Methylosinus trichosporium OB3b: one gene and its partner. The protein of the gene in region 2 interacts with the protein of the main gene of each other region in a pairwise test. Links are inferred from orthologs where the notes say so. Each region holds a gene or a part of one and is shown on either strand. Other genes may lie near its edges.

Evidence for each region.
Region 1: the proteins of CQW49_RS01385 (region 2) and CQW49_RS03120 interact in binary tests that used the Escherichia coli proteins (3 or more experiments, as listed by UniProt). The link is inferred for Methylosinus trichosporium OB3b from one-to-one orthologs.

What each region holds. Positions count from the first base shown.
Region 1 is NZ_CP023737.1:654,462-665,966, forward strand. Bases 5,234-8,142 are described here. They hold CQW49_RS03120 (2Fe-2S iron-sulfur cluster-binding protein), read right to left. Parts: upstream 6,929-8,142; coding sequence 6,539-6,928; downstream 5,234-6,538. Other genes in these bases: CQW49_RS03115 (NAD(P)/FAD-dependent oxidoreductase), read right to left, coding at 5,234-6,222; CQW49_RS03125 (ABC-type transport auxiliary lipoprotein family protein), read right to left, coding at 7,228-7,803; CQW49_RS03130 (class I SAM-dependent methyltransferase), read right to left, coding at 7,977-8,142. Also shown: CQW49_RS03090 (glycoside hydrolase family 2 protein), read left to right, coding at 114-2,531; CQW49_RS03095 (sensor histidine kinase), read right to left, coding at 2,535-3,233; CQW49_RS25000 (DUF2946 family protein), read left to right, coding at 3,357-3,800; CQW49_RS03105 (hypothetical protein), read left to right, coding at 3,972-4,355; CQW49_RS03110 (O-methyltransferase), read right to left, coding at 4,473-5,153; more of CQW49_RS03115, read right to left, coding at 5,188-5,233; more of CQW49_RS03130, read right to left, coding at 8,143-8,735; CQW49_RS03135 (AraC family transcriptional regulator), read left to right, coding at 8,823-9,650; CQW49_RS03140 (MlaD family protein), read right to left, coding at 9,654-10,538; CQW49_RS03145 (ABC transporter ATP-binding protein), read right to left, coding at 10,551-11,399; CQW49_RS03150 (ABC transporter permease), read right to left, coding at 11,410-11,505. UniProt on the Escherichia coli protein: Ferredoxin are iron-sulfur proteins that transfer electrons in a wide variety of metabolic reactions. Although the function of this ferredoxin is unknown it is probable that it has a role as a cellular electron transfer protein.
Region 2 is NZ_CP023737.1:275,954-287,438, forward strand. The notes cover bases 4,376-7,264. They hold CQW49_RS01385 (HesB/IscA family protein), read right to left. Parts: upstream 6,060-7,264; coding sequence 5,691-6,059; downstream 4,376-5,690. Other genes in these bases: purN (phosphoribosylglycinamide formyltransferase), read right to left, coding at 4,376-4,449; purM (phosphoribosylformylglycinamidine cyclo-ligase), read right to left, coding at 4,446-5,504; CQW49_RS01390 (VOC family protein), read right to left, coding at 6,102-6,527; CQW49_RS01395 (iron-sulfur cluster assembly protein), read right to left, coding at 6,542-6,946; CQW49_RS01400 (cysteine desulfurase), read right to left, coding at 6,962-7,264. Outside these bases: CQW49_RS01355 (hypothetical protein), read right to left, coding at 1-759; tpiA (triose-phosphate isomerase), read right to left, coding at 1,295-2,047; ndk (nucleoside-diphosphate kinase), read left to right, coding at 2,274-2,696; CQW49_RS01370 (glutathione S-transferase family protein), read right to left, coding at 2,704-3,411; more of purN, read right to left, coding at 3,802-4,375; more of CQW49_RS01400, read right to left, coding at 7,265-8,212; Fe-S cluster assembly protein SufD, read right to left, coding at 8,209-9,513; Fe-S cluster assembly ATPase SufC, read right to left, coding at 9,523-10,272; Fe-S cluster assembly protein SufB, read right to left, coding at 10,413-11,485. UniProt on the Escherichia coli protein: Is able to transfer iron-sulfur clusters to apo-ferredoxin. Multiple cycles of [2Fe2S] cluster formation and transfer are observed, suggesting that IscA acts catalytically.

The DNA of each region.
Region 1 (11,505 bases), 380 kb from region 2 along the record:
CGGTCTCCGCTCGCGGTTGCTGGATGCTTCGCCTCGCTCGCAATGACGCGCACCCCCATATGACTTCAATGACGCGAGACGCTCGGCTCATGCTCGATGGAGAATGTCGACTCATGCTCGAGGACGGCTGGTCCTTCGCCATCGATGAGAGCGGCGCCTGGACCGATCCCGCCGCCATTCCGCCCGACGCCCTCTGGCGCCCGGCGCGCGTTCCCGGCACGCTGGCGCAGGCGCTGCTGGAGGCCGGCGCAACGCTCGAGACTCTGCCCGCGCTCGATAAGCTCGACGCCTGGTATGCGACGAGCTTCACCATCGACGCGCCGACGGAGCTGCATCTGCACGGACTCGCCAGCATCGCCGATGTCTTTCTGAACGGCGCGCTCGTCCTGCGCTCCGACAATATGTTTCACATGCATGAGATCGCGGTCGCGTCTCCCGGGCGCTATGCGCTGCACATCGCTTTCCGCTCGGTCGAGCGCGAGATCGCGACGAGAAGCGGGCGCGCGCGCTGGCGTCCGCGCATGATCGTCCCGGCCGGCCTGCGCGCCATTCGCACCACCGCGCTGGGCCGCCTGCCCGGCTTCGCGCCACCGACGCCGCCGGTTGGACCGTGGCGCGGCGTCGAGCTGATCGCGCCCGATCCGCTCCGTCCAACAGACACGCGAATGCGCGCCTCGATCGAGGACGGCGTTCCGACCTTACGCGTCGCGCTCGATTTCGGGCAGCCGCCTCGAGGCGCCGCGCGGCTCGCCTGCGCCGGCGGCGAAGCGGACTTCGTGCGCGCGTCGGATCGGCGTCTCGAAGCGACGCTGCGCCTACCGGAGGCGCCCCTTTGGACTCCGCATACGCATGGCGTTCCGCATCTTCACGCGGTCGAGGCGCGCATCGGCGATCGTCGCCTCGATCTCGGCCGCGTCGGCTTTCGCGACATTCGCGTCGATCGCGGCGCCGACGGGCGTGACTTCGCGGTCTTCGTCAATGATCTGCCGATCTTCTGTCGCGGCGCCTGCTGGACCGCGGCGGACGCCGCGTCGCTGACCGGCCGGCGCGAGGACTGCGCGCCTCTGCTCGTCGCCATGCGCGACGCCGGCATGAACATGGTGCGCGTGCCCGGCGTCACTCTCTATGAAAGCGATGACTTCTACGATCTCTGCGACGAATTGGGGATCATGGTCTGGCAGGATTTCGCCTTCGCCAATTTCGATTATCCGATTCAAGACGACGCCTTTCGCGCCAGCGTCGAGCGCGAGGCGACGCAATTCCTCACTCGTGCGCAGTCGTCGCCGGCGCTCGCTATTCTCTGCGGCGGCAGCGAGGTCTACCAGCAGGCGTCGATGCTCGGCCTCGCGGAAGCGAAATGGCGCTCGCCGCTCTTCGACGAGCTGCTGCCGCGCCTCGCGCGCGAGCTGCGCCCGGATGTCGCCTATGTCGAGAACTCGCCTTGCGGCGGCGCCCTGCCCTTTCATTCGGACAGCGGCGTCGCGCATTATTACGGCGTCGGCGCCTATCGCCGCGCTTTGACCGACGCGCGCCGCGCCGATGTACGCTTCGCCTCCGAATGCCTGGGGTTTTCCTGCGTGCCCGAAGATGCGTCGCTGGCGCGCGACTTCGGCGCGGAGCCGCTCTCCTCGCCGCTCTATTCGACGCGCATTCCGCGCGACATGGGCGCGCTGCAGACCTTCGGCGAGGTGACCGAGCATTACATGCGCAGGCTCTACGATTGCGATCCGGACGCGCTGCGCGCGAATGATCCCGCGCTCTATCTCGACATCGCTCGCGCCGCCGTGGCCGAGGCGATGGAGGCGGCGATCGGCGAATGGCGGCGCGCCGGCTCGACGACGCATGGCGCGCTCGTGTGGTTCTTGAAGGATTTGTGGCCGTCGCCGGGCTGGGGCGTCATCGACGCGCATGGCGAGCCGAAATCGGCCTATCACGCATTGAAGCGCGCCTTTCGGCCGCTGTCGCTCATCCTCACCGACGAAGGCGTCAATGGCCTCGTCGCGCATCTGCGCAACGACACGCCGCGGCGCTTCGCCGGCGCCGTGACGCTCTCCTGCTATCGCGACGGCAGAGTGAAGGTGATGCAGGCGACGAAACCGGTCGCGGTCGAGCCGCACAGCGTCGTCACGCTGCGGGATGTGGAGTTCTGGGGCGGCTTCTTCGACACGACGCTGGCCTATGGCTTCGGTCCGCCGTCGCATGACGTCATTCACGCCTGCTTCGTCGCGGATGCGAGCGGCGAGACGATCGACGCCTTTCAATTTCCGCTCGGCCGCAGCGCGGCGAAAGCGACGCTCGGCCTGCGCGCCGAGCTCGTCGCGGACGAGAACGGCTATGACTTGGCGCTGTCGACCGAGGCCGCGGCGCAATCGCTGAAGATCGCGGCGGAGGATTTCCGCCCGACGGAAAATTGGCTGCATCTCGCGCCCGGCGCGACACGCCGCATTCGGCTGCTCCCGCGCCGCGCCGACGCGCGGCGGCCGAAGGGCTCTGTCTCGGCGTTGAACGGAGAAACGGTCGGCTTCGGCTGAGCGTCACGCCGCCGCGGCGGCGGGAAAGGCGAGACGCACCAGCGTGCCCGCCTCCAAGCGACGCAGCTCCAGCTCCCCGCGCAGCTGGCGGGCGATGCCGCGCATCAGCTCTATGCCGTGGCCGCGCTGGCAGCGCGTCGGATCGAAGCCGACGCCCGAATCGACCACGGTCAGCTCGAGGCCATCATCGCCGAAGCGACGCAATTGCGCGGAAATCTGCCCCTCGACGCCGCCGGGGAAGGCGTGCTTCATCGCATTGGTGACGGCCTCCACGTAAACGAGGCCGACGCATTGGGCGCGGCGATAATCGAGATGAATGTCCTCGTCGGCGGCCAGATCGCCGACGATGCGGTCGTCGAACGCCTTGCGCCGCGCCTCCGACAACGCCCAGAGATAATCGTCCATGCGGATGTCAGAGGCTCCGTCCTCGTCGAGCGCATTGTGCAGCGCCGCCGCGCTGCGCAGCCGCATGGCGCAGCCGGCGCAGCCTTCCGGCTGGTCGAGCCGCCGGGACTGCGCGGAGATCAGAGTGGCGAGTCCCTGCAGGTCGTTGCGGATCCGATGGCGCAGCTCGTGATAGCGTTCGCGCTCCAGCCGCAGCTCTTCCTCGGCCTCGGCGAGGCGCGCCTCCAGCTCGGCGATCTTCGCCTCGCTGTTCCCGGCCATGTCGCCGGCCATTGTGGCGCCGACTGTGTCCTTCATCTGCCGGATGTCCTCCGCGGCGAAATCGCCTATCGAACCGGCCTGCTTTAGAACAAGTAAAGCACAGTGGAGCGATGTCAATCCGTCCGATCTCCGCTCGCGCGCCGTGCGAGGGTCCATGCCGTGCGAGGGTCCATTGACCGCTGGCGCGCCGCCGCCTATCTTGGTCGGACCGTGACCCAGCAGAGCGACAAATCCAGGCAGTATGGACAGACGGCGGCGACGCTGCTCGTCGCCTATTTGTTCGTGCTGCAGGGCATCGCCCTCGGTCTCTCGATCGGCGCCAGAGCCGGCCAAGGCGCTCTCGGCGGCGCCGTCTGTCTGACGGCGCGCGCGAGCGTCGACAATCGATCGCAAGCGCCGCGTCCCGCCTCGCATGGCATGGACGCCTGCTGCCTGCAGCATTGCTCGGGCCTGGACGGAGGGGTGGTCGCAGCCGGCCCCGCCTATCAAGCTCCGGCCGCGCAATACGCCAGCCTGCTGTCGCCGCCGCGCGAGACGATTCTCCTCCCTCGACGGGAGGTTCTGCCCCTGGGGGCTCGGGCGCCGCCGTCGCGCGTCGCCTGATTGCGGCCGAAGGCTGCGCCCAGCGCGCCTTCTTCCCCCGTCGTTCGGGCAGAAGGCGCAATCCCCCATATGAGAACTCTTCAACTGTGCTCGATCTGACGGCGTGACCTGCGCATAGAGAGCGCGAGACCGTAGATCGGCGTCGAGAGTTCGCCGAAAGGCAGTGACAACATGAATTCGCAAATTTCCGCCAAAGGGCGACGCTCCGCCCGCGGCGCCGCGCGAGCAGCGACCGCACAGGACTCATCCTCCGCTTCGAGTCGCCCGGTCGAGGTGCTGGAGACCTATTTCGGCGCCGATGGACGGCCGGTGAAGCGCAAGAGCATCGGCGCCGCGCGCGTGGCGCGCCGCTATGACGAGCGCGGCAACAAGGTCGAGGAGGCGTATTTCGGCGCCGACGGCAAGCCGACGCTGCGCAAGGGGCTCCGCGTCGCCCGAATCGCCTGGCGCTATGACGACCGCGGCCGGCAGATCGACGCCTTCTTCTTCGGCGCCGATGGCGAGCCGATCCACAAGGGCGCCGCCGCGCGCGAGCGCGCGCTCGAGGACGCCTGACACGAGCGATGGCGCGAGCCTTTCGAGGGTTCGCGCGTCCTCACGAAGAAGAGCGAGCCTGAAGGCTCCCGGTCCAGAGACAGCGCCGTGGACCGCGAGCCTCGGCCTCGCTTCTTTTCAGCTGTTGACCAGAGCGATGGCGAAACCGTCCCAGCCCTTGGAGCCGACGGTCTGGATCGCGGTCGCGGTGACGCGCGGCTCGGCCGACATGGCGTCGAACAAGGCCCGCGCGCCCTGCGCCATCGCGTCGCCCTGAGCGTCGAGCACCGTCCCCTCGCGCACGACATTGTCGACGATGATGAGGCTTCCTGGCCGCGAGAGCTTCAACGCCCAGCGGAAATAATTCGCGTTGTTGGGCTTGTCGGCGTCGATGAAGGCGAGGTCGAACGGCCCCGCCCCCTCGCTCTCCAGCTTGGGCAGCGCATCGAGCGCCGGGCCGACGCGAATCTCGACGCGGTCGCGCACGCCCGCCCGCTCGAGATTGGCGGCGGCGACATCGGCGTTGCGCTGCTCGAGCTCCAGCGTCACCACGCGCCCGCCTTCGGCGAGGGCGCGGGCGAGAAAGATCGTGCTGTAGCCGCCGAGCGCGCCGACCTCGAGGATCTTCCGCGCGCCGATCGAGCGGGCGAGGAGATGCAGCAGCTTGCCTTGCGCCGCCGAGACGTCGATCGCCGGCAGGCCCGCCGCTGCATTGGCGGCCAGCGCCCCTTCGAGCGCCGCATCGGCTTTGACGAGACGCTCGGCGATATAGGCGTCGACCGCGCTCCAGCTTTCGGAAGATCCGCTATCGGAAGACATGGCGCTTCGCTCCCCCGCTCGACCCAAGCTCGGATCAGACGCCGAGCTTCTTCTGCAGATTGCTCGACGACGTCGTATATTGGAACAGCAGCTTCTTGTCAGGATAGATGTAGCGATGCGCCTTCTGCGCGGCGAGCGCCGCCTCATGGAAGCCGCAGAGAATGAGCTTCAGCTTGCCCGGATAGGTGTTGATGTCGCCGATGGCGAAAATGCCCGGATGATTGGTCTCGAACGTCTCCGTCCCGACCGGCACGAGATTTTCGTGGAGATTGAGACCCCAATCGGCGACCGGGCCGAGCTTCATGGTGAGCCCGAAGAAGGGCATCATCCGGTGCGCCGACAGCACCATGTCGACATTGTCATTGCCGCGAATGGTGACCGAGGAGAGCTCCCCATCGGCGCCCTCGACGCCGGCGATCTGGCCGAGGCGGAAAATCACCTTCTCGGCGGCGATCAGCTCCTGCAGCGCATTGACCGAATGCGGCGCAGCGCGGAACTGGTCGCGGCGATGCACCAGCGTCAGGCTCTTGGCGATCGGCTGCAGATTCAGCGTCCAGTCGAGCGCCGAATCGCCGCCGCCGACGATGACGACATCCTTGTCGCGGAAATCCTCCATGCGGCGCACCGCATAGAAGACGGATTTGTTCTCATAGGCCTCGATGCCGGCGATCGGCGGCTTCTTGGGCTGGAACGAGCCGCCGCCGGCTGCGACGAACACGACCTTGGCCTTGAATTTCGTCCCCGCGTCGGTCGTCACCTCGAAGGCCGGGGCCTCGGGCGTGCCGACGGGCGTCAAGGTCTCGACCATCTCGTTGAAATGGAAGGTCGGGCTGAAGGGCTTGATCTGCTCGAGCAGATTATCGGTCAATCCCTGGCCGGTGACGAGCGGATGGCCGGGAATGTCGTAGATCGGCTTTTCCGGATAGAGCTCGGAGCACTGGCCGCCGGCGCGCGGCAGAATGTCGATGACATGCGCCCTGATGTCCAGGAGGCCCAATTCGAAAACCGCGAACAGACCGGCCGGGCCGGCCCCGACGATCAGCGCGTCGGTTTCGATAATTTCGGTCATTGCTTGTCCTTCGCCGCTCTTTGATGGTCTGCGGAAAGCCGGCGCCGGCGCGAGCGCCTCGGCACAGTCGGCCGGCTGCGGCCAGAGGGCCGCTCCCGGCGGTAGCGCGCTCGGCCGAAGCCGGCGATCGGTTCGCCGACATGGTCTATAGCATCCGCGGCGTCATGCAACCGTCTTGCCTGCGCGTCTCGCTGGTGGACGCGCTGCGCTCGAACGTGGCTCTCGGCGCCGCCACTCTCCCAAAAAACAAAACGCCGCGGCGATGCGCGGCGTTGGTCGACGGCAATGAAGCGGCGGCGCGAAGGCGCCGCGACCGTCACCCCTGCTGGCCGGGCGTCGTCACGACCAGCCCGTCGAGCTCCGGGCGCACGGTGATCTGGCAGCTGAGGCGCGAATTGGGCTTCACCTCGAAGGCGAAGTCCAGCATGTCCTCCTCCATCTGCGAGGGCTTGCCGGTCTTCTCGGTCCAGGCCTCGTCGACATAGACATGGCAGGTCGCGCAGGCGCAGGCGCCGCCGCATTCGGCGGGCAGCTCGGGAATGTCGTTGCGGCGCGCGGTCTCCATCACCGTGGAGCCGGTCTCGCCCTCGACGGTGCGGGCCTGACCATGCGAATCGATGAAGGTGATCTTCGCCTTGGTCGGGGCTCCGCCGCCCGGCTCGGCGCCATAGCGGGTCACTTGCTCATCGAGGCAGGTCTTCACCATGATCTCTGGTCTCTCGCTTGACGCGGTCGATGCTTCGACCGATCGCCGCTCTTCGCATCGGCCGTTCACCTAGCATCGGCGCAGCGAGCGCGCCAGTGTTTCCTCAGGCGCGGCGGAGCAATCGGATGAAGCAAAAAAACCCGACCCTCGTCCTGAGGAGCCGCCGCAGGCGGCGTCTCGAAGGACGGCCGCGGGGCGCAATCAAAGGTTTCTCCCGTTGCCGTCCTTCGAGACGCCCTCTTCGCGGGCTCCTCAGGACGAGGGTGACGGGACGGTAATCCTTCACCCGATTGCGAGCGTCAGACCTGCGCCGCGGTCCAGCGCACGATCTGCCGCAGCACCGAGGTCAACGCCTCGTCGAGCGCATGAACCGCCGCCGGGCCGGTGGAATGCTCGGCCGGCGCCTCCGCCGAAAAAATGCGGCCCGGCCCCGTCGCGGCGCCGCGCAGGTCCAGAATTTCGGCGGCGATCTCGACCACCGCCTCGCCGCTCGACACATCGATCTCGAATCGGCGGATGTCGGTCGAGAGGATGCGCTCGGCCGCCTGCCCCGGGCGCACGACGAAGCCGGTCTTGCGGCCGCGGTCGAAGGCGGCGATGAGCCGCGCCTGCACCAGCCGCGGCAGGCGGTCGACCCATTGCGCCTCGGCGAGATGGGCGAGCCCGTTCGGCCCGGTGCGGATGACGATGCGATCGGAATCGACGGGCTGGATCGCATGCGGCTCGGCGACCGCCAGCGTGCGGCGCAGCGGCCGCGCCGCGACTCCCTCGCCGAGCGCGCTCGACAGATCGAAGCTCTCGCGCTGCGGCGCCCCGGAGCAGGCCGCGACGGCGAGCGCGAGCAGAACTGCGGGCGCCGCTTTCGACGGCGTCATGAATTCACCCTTTTTTCCAAACCGGCGCGATACTGCGCCCTCCGCGAACTGTCGGATGAATCGGAGATTACTCGAACGGAGGCGCAGAGCAAAGCGAAGACGCCGCCATGAAAGCTCGCGCTTTCTTCGATCGGCGTTCGTCGATCGAATCGCACTGGATGGGGCCTTCGGTCTCATATCTCCCAAGCCACGATCGATATTGGAAAGTAAAACCGGATTCCGGTCGAGCTGCGCCAAGCGCCTATGCCGATACGATCGCGCCCTGCGTCTATATCGCTGTCGAACATGGCTGTGAGCGCCGGCAGGTTCGACGCGTCGGCAAGCGCGTCGAGCTGCGCCTCGAGCCGGTACCCGTCTATCACCACCTCCTTCAACCCGAAGTCCCTGCCGATCTCGCGAATCTGCTCTAAGTCGAGCGCGCACGTGTGGGAAGGATCGCGCAGCCGTTCCATCTCGTCATACGCGACCCGAGTCGCGGGTGAGGGCGTCGCATCGATGACGACGATGCGTCCGGCCGGTCGGCAGACCCTCTTCATTTCCCCGAGGACAGAGACCGGATCTTTCATGTGATGAAGGCTGTAGCGCGTCGTCACCAGATCGAAGACATCGTCCTCGAATGGCAATGCGACAGCATCGCCGATGCGCCAAGCCAGATTCGTCAGCCCTTCAGCCCGCTGTCTCGCCTGCGCCTGCGTGATCATCGCAGGCGTGATGTCGACGCCCGTGACGTGGAGCGCTTGATGCGCGATGGCGCAAGCCAATATGCCGGGACCACAGGCGACGTCGAGCGCCTCGACGCCGGGGCGCAGAGCGCAGGCGTGGATCGTGCGCGCCATCGCGCCGGCTTCGGCGTGGATCGGAAGCTGCGCAAAGCGCTCAGCCCAACGGGTAAACTGGTCGACTATCCGGCGTTCGTGCGTGTCCTCGTTCATCTCGCCCTCTCCCTTGATGACGAGACGATAGCCACATGCCCGACGACCGGCTAACGTCGTTCGGTCATAAATCAGCGGACAACGGCCATGCGAACGCTCGACGGCGAAGAGACCCGTCGCATTCTCACCGCCTATGGACTCGATCGTCCCACGGGAATCGGCTTCGCCTTCTGCGATCCCGCGCGGAACGTCTTGTACGATTGGCACGCGCATGCCTACCATCAGCTGATCTACGCTGTCGACGGCCCCACTCGCATCGAGACGGAGGAGAACCGCTTTGTTCTTTCGAGAACGACAGCCGCCTGGATACCCTCGGGGACCCACCATCGGACCCTCGTCACCGACGCCGACGCGGTGTCCTTGTATTTCTCGCCGAACGCCGCCGACAAAGAGCCCTCACGCCTGAAGATCTTCGCCGCCACGCCATTGATGCGGGAAATGATATTTTTCGCGACGCGGTGGAGGCTCGGCGCCGGCGATACGGACCCGTTCGCGCAACACTTCCTGCGATCACTGGCGCTGCTTTGCTGCGAACAGCCAGAAAGCGAGCAGCCGTTCGTTCTTCCCGGAGCGACCCACCCGGCTATCCGGCGCGCGATCGACTACGCTTTCGGCGATCTTGCCGCCGCTACGCAGACCGGAGCCATCGCCGCGGCCGCGCTGTCCGAAAGAACCTTCCGCAGACTGTTCGCCCATGAGACCGGCTCGAGCTGGCAGGCTTGGCTCGGGCGTGCGCGAATTCTGGCGGCGATGGCGGCCTTATCGAAAGGAGGGCGGGTTACGGACGTCGCAGCCGACGTCGGCTATTCCTCGCTCAGCGCCTTCGCAAAGGCGTTTTCGCAGATTTGCGGCGAGACGCCCGCGCGATTCAGACGGCGTCGATCGTCGCAGTCCGGATCGATCCATCGCCGGTAATGCTCACCGCCCCTTATACTCCGGCAGCGCCGGCGTCGCGCCGAAGAGCACCTGTTGCGGGTTCTTCTCCAGCGAGCGCACCGCGCGCTCCACTGTCTCCAAGGTCTTGCGCGCGTCGACGGCGAGCAGCTCATATTGCTTCAGCCCGCCGCCGGAGAAAGTCTTCAGATTGTTGGAGGCGGCGGCGATGTCGGTCGAGATGCTGGAGAGCTTTTTCGGGTCGATCGCGGCGAGGAGCTTGTCGAGCCGCTCGGGGATCGGCTTCAGCGAGCGGCCGAGCGCCGCCATGTCCTTCATCACCGAGCCGATGTTCTCGGAATTATCGGCGAGCGCTTTGGTGAAGGTTTCGGCGTTCTGCAAGGTCTGCGAGATCGTCGCGGAATTGGCGTCGAGGAGCTTGTCGATCTTGTCGAGCGCGTCGGTCGCCTTCTTCGACAGGCGCTGCACGCTGTCGATGATGTTCTGCAGATCGGAGCCTTCCGCCTCTATGCGCGGATAGGCCTGTCCCGGCGCCGCGGCCAGCACCGGCGCGCGCGGCGTGCCGCCGACAAGCGCCACCGTCTTGACGCCGGTGAAGCCCGCCGACTCGAGCCGCGCCTTGGTGTCGATCTTGATCGGCGTCTTCTTGTCGATGTTCACCAGCACGTCGACGCGGCTCGGGTCTTCCTCGGAGATCGCCAGCTGCGTCACCTCGCCGACCTTCAGCCCGTCGAACTCCACCGCGCCGCCGCGTGTGAGGCCCGACACCGAGCCGGAGAAGACGATCTGATAGGTCTTGTATTGCGCCGTCGTGCTCGGCCCCGAGAACCAGAACACGAAGCCGAAGGCGGCGAACACCACGGCGATGGTGAAAGCGCCGATCAGGGCGTAATTGGCGCGGGTTTCCATGTCTCGCCTTTCTCAACTCTCGGCTTTTTCGGCTTCGTCGCCGCGCGTCCGCCGCGGCGCCGCCACCAGGCGGGAGCCGCGCACGCCGTGGAAATAGGCGCGCAGCCAGGGATGGTCGCAGGCCAGCATCTCGTCCATCGTCCCCGCCGCGATCACTTTGCCCTCGGCGAGCGCGGCGACGCGGTCGCAGATCGAATAGAGGCTGTCGAGATCATGAGTGACCATGAACACCGTCAATCCCAGAGTGCGCTGCAGGGTCGAGATCAGCTCGTCGAAATCGGCGGCGCCGATCGGATCGAGCCCGGAGGTCGGCTCGTCGAGGAACAGAAGCTCGGGATCGAGCGCGAGAGCGCGCGCGAGCGCCGCGCGCTTGACCATACCGCCCGATAATTCCGACGGAAACTTGTCCGCCGCGCTCGCCGGCAGGCCGACGAGGTCGAGCTTCAGCATGGCGAGTTCGTCCATCAGCCGCGGCGAGATCTTGCGACTCTCGCGCATCGGCATTTGAATATTCTGCCGCACGGTGAGGCTCGAGAACAGCGCGCCATTCTGGAACAGCACGCCCCAGCGCCGCTCGAGCCGGCGCCGATCCGCGGCCGAGAGCCGATCGCGATCCTCGCCGAACAGCTCGATGCGTCCGGCGCGCGTTGCGACGAGGCCGAGAATGGCGCGCGTCAGCACTGATTTGCCCTGCCCCGAGCCGCCGACGAATCCGAGCACCTCGCCGCGATAGACGTCGAGATCGAGGCCCTTCATCACGAGATGCTCGCCGAAGCCGACGACCAGATCGCGCACGCGCACGACCGCCTCGCGCTCGGCGAGGGCGCCCTCTTGCGGCGCGGCGATGGAGAGATCGGGCATATCGGCGCTTCTAATATTTGATCGAGGCGAAAAAGATCGCGAACAGACCATCGAGCACGATGACCATGAAGATCGACTTCACCACCGCGGCGGTGACGTGCCGTCC
Region 2 (11,485 bases):
GCGATCGGCGAAGGCGCGGCCACGGCCGGAGACGTCGGCTGTATCGCTGCCCTGACGCGTCGGCATGATCGAGGCGATGCTGGAGATGCCGGCGAAGGCGTTCCAGAATTCCGCTACGTAGAGATCGGGCGTGATGCCGCAGCTGTTGTCGATGACGGCGAGATTAATGCCGCCATTGGTGCCGGCGCCGGCCCAATTCGCAGGGCTGGAGGTCGTGCTCTCGCCCCAGCGCACCTGTCCGCTCGAGTAATCGACGCCCTGGCAGGATTTTCCGGTCTTGTCGACGATGATCTGCCGCGGCCGCGAATACATGCAGCGGCCGGACAGCCCCGCGCTTCCGTCGGTGTGACGCACGCAGCGCTTCTGCAGCCCCGCTATGGTCGGGCAGCCCGCCGTCGTCGTGCAGCTCGTCGTCGTCTGATCATTGCAGGTGCCATGGCCGCTGAAATAAGCGATGGCGTCGCCCGGGCGATCGAAGTTGTAGGTGTCGGCGCCCCCGGCGACCTTCTGCGGGTCGGTGAAATCGGTCGGATAGACGAGACCATCCGTATAACGCACGCCCGCCGTATAGCCGGAGATCGAGAGCATGCGGTTGCGGAAGCCGTCGACATTGGCCTTGTTCTGCGACAGCGCGCCGCAGGAATAATTATCGACCGCTTCGATGGTGATGCCGGTGTCGGCGGCGAAAGCCGGCGCAAATCCGGAGAGCAGGCCGACAGCTCCTGTCAGCATGCCGAAAGCGAATTGTCTGAAGCCCATGACGTGTCTCCAACGGTGTTCCCTCGACCGAGGGAAGAAAAATGAATTGCCCATGCTCTGAGGCGGCTCGTCCGCGATCGCGCAGGAGCGTCGAAGATGTCGGCTACTGTCGGAAAAACGTTTGCTTGCTTTGCGCGTTTTCCGAGGGAGGAGCGTTTCCCTTTCGACCCGTGCAATCTCGCCCGAATTCGCAGGCGACGCTGTGCGCTGGCGCATGTTTCATCGTCTCGTGATGGATGACGCGCGAGACGACGCAATGGCGGGCGCTCGGTGCGAGCCGCGGCGCGCGCCGGTGATGAAGCAAGCAGAATCCGCAGGAAGATCTCGCGCCGGCAGGCGCTTCTCACCCATCACAACATGCGGCGATGCGCGATCGACGGGTCGTGACGACGTCGTCGGAGCTGTGCGCGGGCGCACACGAGAGCGAGCCTGAAGGCTCGCGGTCCAAGGGGCGCGCTGTGGACCGCGAGCCTTCAGGCTCGCTCAATCGACAATATCTTCCGAATGAATCGCGCGGCGCAAGCGCGCTTTTCTCTCACAGCGCGGCTTCGGCGATCGCGAGAAAATCCTTCGCGGTCAGCGAGGCGCCGCCGACCAGCGCGCCATCGACATGCGGCGCATGCAACAGTTCCCGCGCATTGGACGGCTTCACCGAGCCGCCATAGAGAATGCGCGTCGGCGCGCTCGCGCCGACGAGAGCGTCGAGACGCGCGCGGATCGCGGCGTGCATCGACGTCACGTCATTCGTCGTCGGCGTCAGTCCCGTGCCGATCGCCCATATGGGCTCATAGGCGACGACGAGCCGCTCGGCTGCGATCGGCGCCGGGAGCGAACCGGCGAGCTGCCGCTCGACGATCTCGATGGCGCGGCCCGCGTCGCGTTCGGCGCGCGTCTCGCCGACACAGACGATCGGCGTCAGGCCGGCGCGTAGCGCAGCGCTCGCTTTGGCGCGCACCAGCGCGTCGCTCTCGCCATGTTCGGCGCGCCGCTCGCTATGGCCGACGATCACGTAAGAAGCGCCGGCGTCGGCCAGCATTTCAGCGGAGAGATCGCCGGTATGCGCGCCCGACGCCTGCGCATCGCAATCCTGTCCGCCGATCCCGAGGTTGAAGCGCGCGGCGATCGCGGCGGCGGCGGCCAGCAGCGTCGCTGGCGGGCACACGACTAGCTCCACGCTTGCGCCGAGGGCGGCATAGCCGGCTCCGATCGCCTCGATCTCCGCGAGCGACGCCGTGAGCCCGTGCATTTTCCAGTTTCCAGCGACGAGCGGACGCGGACCAGAGGTCATGACGAGCCTTTCCTTTAAAGAAATGGACGCGAGAGCGAGGCCATATCAGCGGCCTTGCGCTTCCGCAATTCGCGCGGGCGGGGGAAGGTTCCGCGCGCGCGATCGGCAGGCGCGGGCCGCGCCGCGCAGACAATTCGCGAGAGGGCGGGTTGCCGCGTCCCCGGCCGCTCGCTATAAGCGCCGCGCTTCTTCCATTTCGACCTCGAACCGACGAGACGACGCGCTCATGGCGATCGAACGCACATTCTCCATCATCAAGCCGGACGCCACCAAGCGGAACCTGACCGGCAAGATCAACGCGCTCATCGAGGACGCGGGTCTGCGCATCGTCGCGCAGAAGCGCATCCGCATGACGCGCGAGCAGGCCGAGACCTTCTATGGCGTCCATAAGGAGCGGCCCTTCTTCGGCGAGCTGATCGAGAGCATCACCTCCGGTCCGGTGGTCGTGCAGGTTCTCGAGGGCGAAGGCGCGATCTTGAAATATCGCACCGTCATGGGCGCGACCAATCCGGCGAGCGCCGATCCGGGTACGATCCGCAAGGAATTCGCCGTGTCGATCGGCGAGAATTCGGTGCATGGCTCCGACGCGCCGGAGACCGCGGCGATCGAGATCCCGCAGTTCTTCTCCGGCAACGAGATCGTCGGCTGATCGGCGCTTACGCCAAAAATTTCGGGAAATAGGCCGAGAGCATACGGTCGCGATAGGCGACGAGATTGGCGTTCGCGAGAGCCGCCGCGCGCAGCGGCGAATCGAGGTCCGGAGACAGGCTCTCCGCGACGAAGGCGAAGGCCGTCGCATCCGCGCCGCTGGGCTTGTCGCCGAAAAGAAAGCGCTTGTCGCCGAGCAGGGTGGCGAGCGCGTCCATATCACGCCGGGCGAGCTCGGCGATCTCGTCAGCCGAGTGCCGGCCCATTCCATGGGCCTTCATGCTGGCGCCGATCTTTCGGCGGACGAGCGACCTCACCAGAGGTCGGAACGGCGCGGGAACTGTGGCGAAGAACAGCGCCGCGCTCCTGGCGAAATTGGCGTCGTCGATCCAGCGCATGTGGGCCAGCGCCCAATAATAATGGTCCTCCAGCATCTTCTCGACCGCCCAGCCCGTCGAGCGCTGCTCGGACGACAGACCTTCGTCGAAATCGAAGCTGTATTTTCGCTCGATGTGGAAGCGAATGAAGGTCGAATCGGCGATGATGGCCCCCTCGTCGTCGATATAGGGAAGCTTCCCCTTGGGAGCGCGCATATAGCCGCTATGATCCTCGACATAGCGGAGCCCTGCGATTTCGAGCAGGGTCATGGCCTTGAGCACGAACGGGCTCGCGTCGGGAAGACCGAAGAACGGGCCGAATGAATAAAGCGTGATCATGGAAAATCGTCCTCGACGGCGAGCTTCCATCGATACCAGAACAAAAAAAACGGAACTGCAAGTCCCCGCTCGGCGCGCGCGCCGGGAGAATTTAGAACAGTCCGCGGCGGCTTCGAACAGCTCGAATTGGCCGAAGCGATGCTCTATGCTGGCGGCTCGCGACCCGAGACGAGGATCGATGTCGATCAGCGGAAACAGAGCCTGGCGCTGGATCGGCCTTGCGGCGCTCGCAGCGCTATTGCTGGCGGCGCCGTCCGACGGAGCGCTCGACCTCGCCAAGGCTCTGGCTCTCGGCGTCTATTTCCTCGCCTTTGTCGCGCGCAGCCCATGCCGCAGCGGGGCCGCTTATCCGTTCGCTCACGGATTCCGGTCGAACGTCTGCTCGGTCGCTCAGTCGCAGGCGGGGACGGCGAGCGCCGCAGCCGCGCCCGAAGCCGCCCCCAGCACACGATTGCCCTCGACCCTGAGCGCGCCCGCAGCGACGAGCCGCAGCGCGCGCGGATAGATGAGATGCTCCTGCTCCAGAACGCGGGCGGCGAGCGTTTCCTCTGTGTCCCTGTCGAGCACCGGAACGGCGGCCTGGGCGACGATCGGCCCTTCGTCCATCTCGGGCACGACGAAATGCACGGTGCAGCCATGGATCTTCACCCCGTCCGCCAGCGCGCGGCGATGCGTGTGCAGGCCGCGATACGATGGCAGCAGGGCAGGGTGGATATTGAGCATGCGCCCGCGCCATTGCTCGACGAACCAGGGCGTCAACAGCCGCATGAAGCCGGCGAGGCACAGGAGCTCGATGCGATGAGCGGCGAGCACGATCTGCAGCGAGCGCTCGAACTCCTCGCGTCCCGCATAGATCTTGTGGTCCACCGCGGCGACGGCGATTCCCAGCGACTTGGCGCGCGCGAGGCCGGCGGCCTCCGGCCGGTTGGACGCGACGAGCGCGATCTCGGCGGGAAACTCGGGCGTGCTGGCGGCGGCGATCAGCGCGTCCATATTGGAGCCGCGGCCCGAGATCAGAATCGCCGTGCGCCGCCTCATAGGGCGAGCGCCCCGCGCATCTCGACGCGGGGGCCGTCGCCCGTCTCGACGATCTCGCCGATCACGACCGGCGCCTCGCCCGCTGCGCGCAGCGCGGCGATCGCGTCATCGGCGCCGGCGCGCGCGGCGACGACCACCATGCCGACGCCGCAGTTGAAGGTGCGCAGCATCTCCGCCTGAGCGACGTTTCCCTGCGCGGCGAGCCAGGAGAAGACGGGCGGGACCGGGAAGGCCGACAAATCGAGCGCCGCGCCGAGGCCCTTGGGCAGCACGCGCGGCAGATTGTCGGGAAAGCCGCCGCCGGTGATATGCGCCAGCGCCAGAATCGCCTCGCTGGCCTTCAGCGCCGCGAGCAGGGGCTTCACATAGATGCGCGTCGGCGTGAGCAGAGCGCGAGCGAGGCTCTCGCCGGGCGCGAAGGGCGCGAGCGCATCGAAAGTGAGGCCCGAGAGCGCGACGATGCGGCGAATCAGCGAGAAGCCGTTGGAATGGGCGCCGGAAGAGAGCAGGCCGAGCAAAATATCGCCCGCCTTCACGCTGCGCGGCAGCAGGCGGGAACGTTCCGCCGCGCCGACGGCGAAACCGGCGAGATCATAATCGTTATTCGCATAGAGGCCCGGCATCTCCGCCGTCTCGCCGCCGAGCAGCGCGCAGCCGGCCTCCACGCATCCCGCGGCAATGCCTGAGACGACCGCGGCCGCAGCTTCTGGCGTGAGCTTGCCGGTCGCGTAGTAATCGAGAAAGAAGAGCGGCTCTGCGCCCTGCACCACGAGATCGTTGACGCACATGGCGACGAGATCGATCCCGATCGTGTCGTGAAGGCCGGAGTCGATCGCGATCTTGATCTTGGTGCCGACGCCGTCATTGGCGGCGACCAGCACCGGATCGGAAAAGCCAGCGGCTTTGAGGTCGAAGACGCCGCCGAAGCCGCCGATCTCGCCATCGGCCCCCGGCCGGCGCGTGGAACGGACGGCGGGACGAATGAGGTCCACGAGACGATTGCCGGCGTCGATATCGACGCCCGCCTGCGCATAAGTGAGGCCCTTTTCCGCCATTCCCGGTCCCGCGATGATTTCGAGCCAGCGGCCTAACGCCTAACGGGCGCCGGCGCAATCGGTTTCGCGGGAAAGGCTCGACGCCCTCCCATTGGGAGGGCGTCATTGCGAGCGAAGCGAAGCCATCCAGGAGCCGCCCCACGACTGAAGGATTCTTCGTCGCTGCGCTCCTCGCAATGGCAGCTGTCAGCTGTGCGCGTGCTTCTCGGTCTCGCCGCCCTCGGCCGGATGCAGCTCCACGCTCTCGCCGCAGCCGCAGGCCGAGGTCTGATTGGGATTCTGGAACACGAAGCTCGACGAGAACATCGACGTCTCGACGTCCATGCGCGTTCCGAGCAGATAGAGCACCGCGGCGCCGTCGACGATGACGCGCGCGCCCTTCTCCTCGATCACCTCGTCGCCGGGCGCGGGCGCGGCCAGCTCCATCTTATAGGCCATTCCGGCGCAGCCGCTCTTTTCGAGCGAGATGCGCAGCCCGGCGCTGGGGTTCTCGTGCCCGGCGAGCAGGCCGCGCACGCGTTCGGCGGCGGCGTCGCTGAGGGTCATGACCGTCATCGTTCCTCTCCTTGAGTCCTTCGTCCGCAGCGCGTCGCGCGCTCAATAATTCGCCCAGAGGCCCGGCGAGGCGATCTCGACGAGATTGCCGTCGGGATCGCGAAAATAGAGGCTGCGCCCACCGCGCGGCCATTGCATCCGAGCCTCGATCGCAACCCCCTCCGCCTGCAGCCGCCGTTCCCAGGGCTCGATGTCCTCGTCCGGTGCTGCGAGCGCGAAATGCAGCTTGCCGCAACCGTCGTGCGGAGGAATCTCGCCGCCCGGCAATCTCACCGTCTCCAGGGTCGCGCCGCGCAGGAACAGCAATAGCACGCTGCGCGGGCCACAATCGAAGGCGACGAGCCTCTCGTCGGAATACATCGGCGAGAGGCCGAGTGTCTTCTCGTAGAAACCGGCCGCTCGCGCCAGATCGTCGACATAGATCGCCGTCTCGAGACAGCCGTCGATTCTCGGGCTCGGAGCGGGCATCGGCTCCTCCGGCGTCAAAACATGTCGAGCGTCACGCGCGCTTCGTCCGACATGCGGCTCTGATCCCACGGCGGCTCGAAGACGAGCTTCACCACCACCGCCAGCACGCCCGGCACGAGGCTCACCGCGCTCTGCACCTGTTCGACGATCTGGCCGGCGACCGGACAGCCCGGCGCCGTCAGCGTCATCTCGATATGGACCACCTCTTCCGGCGAGATGTCGATCTGGTAGATCAGCCCCAGCTCGAAAATATCCGCCGGAATTTCCGGGTCCTGCACGGTCTTCAGCGCAGCAATGATGTTTTGCGTCAGCTGCTCGACCTGCTCCTTGGTGCGGCCATGGGGCAGGAGGGCTTCCGCCGAGGGGCCGGTATCGCCGACGACTTCCTGCGGCTCCACCGCGTCATCCGTCTTGGTCACGCTCGTCGCTCCTTCTTAGGAAAACAGCGCCTTCGCTTTCAGCAGCGCTTCCGCCAAGCGGTCCACCTCGCCGCGCGTATTATACATGGCGAACGAAGCGCGGCAGGTGGAGGTGACGTTGAAACGCTGCAGCAGCGGCATGGCGCAATGGGTTCCGGCGCGCACTGCGACGCCGGAGCGGTCGATGATGGTCGCAATGTCGTGGGCGTGCGCCTCCGGCATGTCGAATGCGACGATCGGACCCTTGTCCTTGGCGTGGCCGAAGATGCGCAGCCCCGGCACATCGGCGAGGCGTTCATGCGCATAGGCGGTCACATCGGCCTCATGGGCGCGGATCGCCGCGCGGCCGATCTTCTGCATATAGTCGAGCGCCGCGCCGAGGCCGGCCGCCTGAACGATCGGCGGCGTGCCCGCCTCGAAGCGATGCGGCGGGGTGTTATAGGTGACGTAATCGCGAGTCACCGTCTCGATCATCTCGCCGCCGCCGGCGAAGGGCGGCAGACTCTCCAGCCATTGCTTTTTGCCATAGACCGCGCCGATGCCGGTCGGTCCATAGAGCTTGTGGCCGGTGACGATGTAGAAATCGACGTCCAGCGCGCGCACGTCGACGTCGAGATGCACGGCGCCTTGCGAGCCGTCGACCAGCACCGGCACGCCATGGGCGTGGGCGATGCGCACGACATCGGCGATCGGCGTCGGCGCCGCCAGCACATTGGACATATGCGTGAGCGCGACGATCTTGGTCTTCGGCGTGATCAGCTTCTCGAAATCCTCGAGCGAGAACACGCCGTCATCGTCGGTGTCGATCCATTTCAGCACCGCGCCCTTGCGCTCGCGCAGGAAATGCCAGGGCACGATGTTGGAGTGATGCTCCATGATCGAGAGGATGATCTCGTCGCCCTCGCCGATATGGGCGAGGCCAAAGGACGAGGCGACGAGATTGATCGCCTCCGTCGCGCCGCGCGTGAAGATGATCTCCTCGCGCGACTCGGCGTTGAGGAAGCGGCGCAGGGTCTCGCGCGCGCCCTCATAGGCGTCGGTCGCCGCATTGGCGAGATAATGCAGGCCACGATGCACATTGGCGTATTCGTGCTCGTAGACCTTTGAGATGCGCTCGATCACCTGTTTCGGCTTCTGCGCCGAGGCCGCATTGTCGAGATAGACGAGGTCCTTGCCGTAGGGCTTTTCGGCGAGGATCGGAAAATCGCGACGGATCGCCTCGACATCATAGGCCGCGGTCGCTTCCTTCAAGAGCGGCTGGTTCACTTGCCCGCCTCCCGTCTGCCGAGCCAGGAGCGAATGCGCGCGAAATAGGCCTCGCGCGTCGCCTCCTCGGAGACCGCATCGACGATCTCGCCGGCGAAGCCTTCGATCAGCAGCGCCTCGGCCTCGCGCTTGGGAAGGCCGCGCGCCTCGAGATAGAACAGCTGGTCGGCGTTGAGCCGGCCACAAGTGGCGCCATGGCCGCAGACGACGTCGTCGGCGAAGATCTCGAGCTCCGGCTTGTTGTTCATCGTCGCGTTCTCGCTGAGGAGAAGCGCGCGCGACTGCATCGAGCCATCGGTCTTCTGCGCGCCGGGACGCACGACGACCTTGCCCTGGAACACGCCGGTCGACTGTCCGTCGAGCACATTGCGGAAACGCTCGCGGCTCTGGCAATGCGCCGCCGCATGCTCGACGACGAGCGTCGTGTCCGCGTGATCCTTGCCGCCGAGCAGAGCGACGCCATCGAGCGAGAGGCTCGCTTCTTCGCCGGCGAGGCGCGCGAAGATCTGGCGCCGCACGAGACCGCCGCCTTCGATGTAGCCGAGAGATTTGAACGAGGCCTTGGTCTGCGCGGTCACCATCAGGCTGAACAGGCGGATCGCCGCTTCGGATTGCGGGCCGATGTCGGAGATATGCTCGACCTCGGCGCCGGCGCCGATCGAGAAGGCGAGCACATGGTTCTCCTGCGCGCCGGAGGGAGCGAGCGCGAGCGAGGTCTCGATGATCTTGGCCTTGGCGCCGTCGCCGACGATGACGAGAGAGCGCGTGAACGCGGAGCGCGCCGTGTCGCCGGACGAGAGCAGCAGAATCTCGATCGTCTTCGCCACCTCGATCGCCGGCGCGATGCGCAGCACCACGCCGTCCTGCATCAGCGCGGCGTTGAGCGCGACGATGGCGTCGGCGCCGGCGTTCTCGGGCAGGCCGAGCGCCGCGAGAACCGCGGCGTCGTCCTTGGCCAGCGCATCGGCGAGCGACACGAACTCGACGCCGGCCGGCAGCGCGGCGACATTGGAGAGATCGGGACGGAACGCGCCGTCGGCGACGACGAGGCGCACCCGCCCTTCCGCCGCCGCGGGAACGGCGACCGTTTCCGGCGCGCCGAGCGGCGCCACTGCGCGCAGCGCCGCGCGCAGATCGGTGTAATGCCAAGCCTCGACGCGTCGCGTCGGCAGGCCTTTGCGCGCGAAGAACTCCCAGGAGGCCTGGCGCAGCGCCGGGGCGCCCTTGCTCTTCATCGCCTCGAAGGCGCCAGCGAGCGCCGTCTCGGCTTCGCTCTTCTTGTCGATCGCCTGCACGGTCATGATCTCACCTCACGCCGCTTCGCCGACATAATCGCGATAGCCGCTCTTCTCGAGCTCGAGCGCGAGCTCCGGCCCGCCGGTCTTCTGAATTTTGCCCTTGGCCATCACATGCACAGTGTCCGGCTTGATGTAGTCGAGCAGGCGCTGATAGTGGGTGATGACGAGGAAGCCGCGGCTCGGCGAACGCAGGGCGTTGACGCCCTCGGAGACGATGCGCAGCGCGTCGATGTCGAGGCCGGAGTCGGTCTCGTCGAGAATGCCGAACTTCGGCTCCAGCAGGCTCATCTGCAGAATGTCCATGCGCTTCTTCTCGCCGCCGGAGAAGCCGACGTTGAGCGGACGCTTCAGCATGTCCATATTGATGCCGAGCTTGCTCGACGCCTCGCGCACCATCTTCATGAAGTCCGGCGTCTGCAGCTCCTCCTCGCCGCGCGAGCGGCGCTGCGCGTTCACCGCGGCCTTGAGGAAGGTCATCGTCGCGACGCCCGGAATCTCGACCGGATATTGGAAGGCGAGAAACACGCCCTTGGCGGCGCGCTCATGCGGCTCGAGACCGAGAATATTCTCGCCGTCGAGCAGCACCTCGCCCTCGGTCACGTCATAGCCTTCGCGTCCCGAGATCACATAGGAGAGCGTCGATTTGCCGGTGCCGTTCGGACCCATGATGGCGGCGACCTCGCCGTCCTTCACCGTGAGGTTCAGCCCGTCGAGGATTTTGCGTTCTCCGATGGAGACGTGGAGATTCTTGATTTCGATCATGGTCTCGTCCTGTTGGCTGTTGGCTGTCGTGAGCGACGCGTTGCAATCTCGGGGCCGCGTCTTTCGAGGGCCTTTCGCCGCTCGCTGCCTTGCAAAGAGGCGCTGTGAAAACGCCGAGCGCCTCTTTGCTTATCGATATGTCAGCCGACGCTGCCTTCGAGGCTCACTGCGATCAGCTTCTGCGCTTCCACTGCGAATTCCATGGGCAGCTTCTGCAGCACGTCGCGCACGAAACCATTGACGATCAGCGCCGTCGCTTCCTCTTCCGAGAGGCCGCGCTGCATGCAGTAGAACAGCTGATCCTCGGAGATCTTCGACGTCGTCGCCTCATGCTCGAACACGGCGGACGCGTTCTTCGACTCGAGATAGGGCACGGTGTGCGCGCCGCATTTGTCGCCGATGAGCAGGCTGTCGCAGTTGGTGAAATTGCGCGCGCCTTCCGCCTTGCGATGCGCCGACACCTGACCGCGATAGGTGTTCTGCGAATTGCCGGCGGAAATGCCCTTGGAGATGATGCGGCTCTTCGTGTTCTTGCCGAGGTGGATCATCTTCGTGCCGCTGTCGACCTGCTGATAGCCGTTCGACACCGCGATCGAATAGAACTCGCCTTGCGAATTGTCGCCGCGCAGGATGCAGGACGGATATTTCCACGTCACCGCGGAGCCCGTCTCCACCTGCGTCCAGGAGATGTGCGAGTTCTTGCCGCGGCAATCGCCGCGCTTCGTCACGAAATTATAGATGCCGCCCTTGCCCTCGCTGTCGCCGGGATACCAGTTCTGCACCGTCGAATATTTGATCTCCGCGTCGTCGAGCGCGACGAGCTCGACCACTGCGGCATGCAGCTGGTTCTCGTCGCGCTTGGGGGCCGTGCAGCCTTCGAGATAGCTGACGTAGGAGCCGGCGTCGGCGATGATCAGCGTGCGCTCGAACTGTCCCGTATTCTTTTCGTTGATGCGGAAATAGGTCGAGAGCTCCATCGGGCAGCGCACGCCCGGCGGGATGTAGACGAAGGACCCGTCCGAGAACACGGCCGAGTTCAGCGTCGCGTAGAAATTATCGGTCACCGGTACGACCGAGCCGAGATATTTGCGCACGAGCTCGGGATGCTCGCGCACCGCTTCCGAGATCGGGCAGAAGATCACGCCGGCCTTCGACAGCTCCTCGCGGAACGTCGTCGCCACCGAGACCGAGTCGAACACCGCGTCGACCGCGA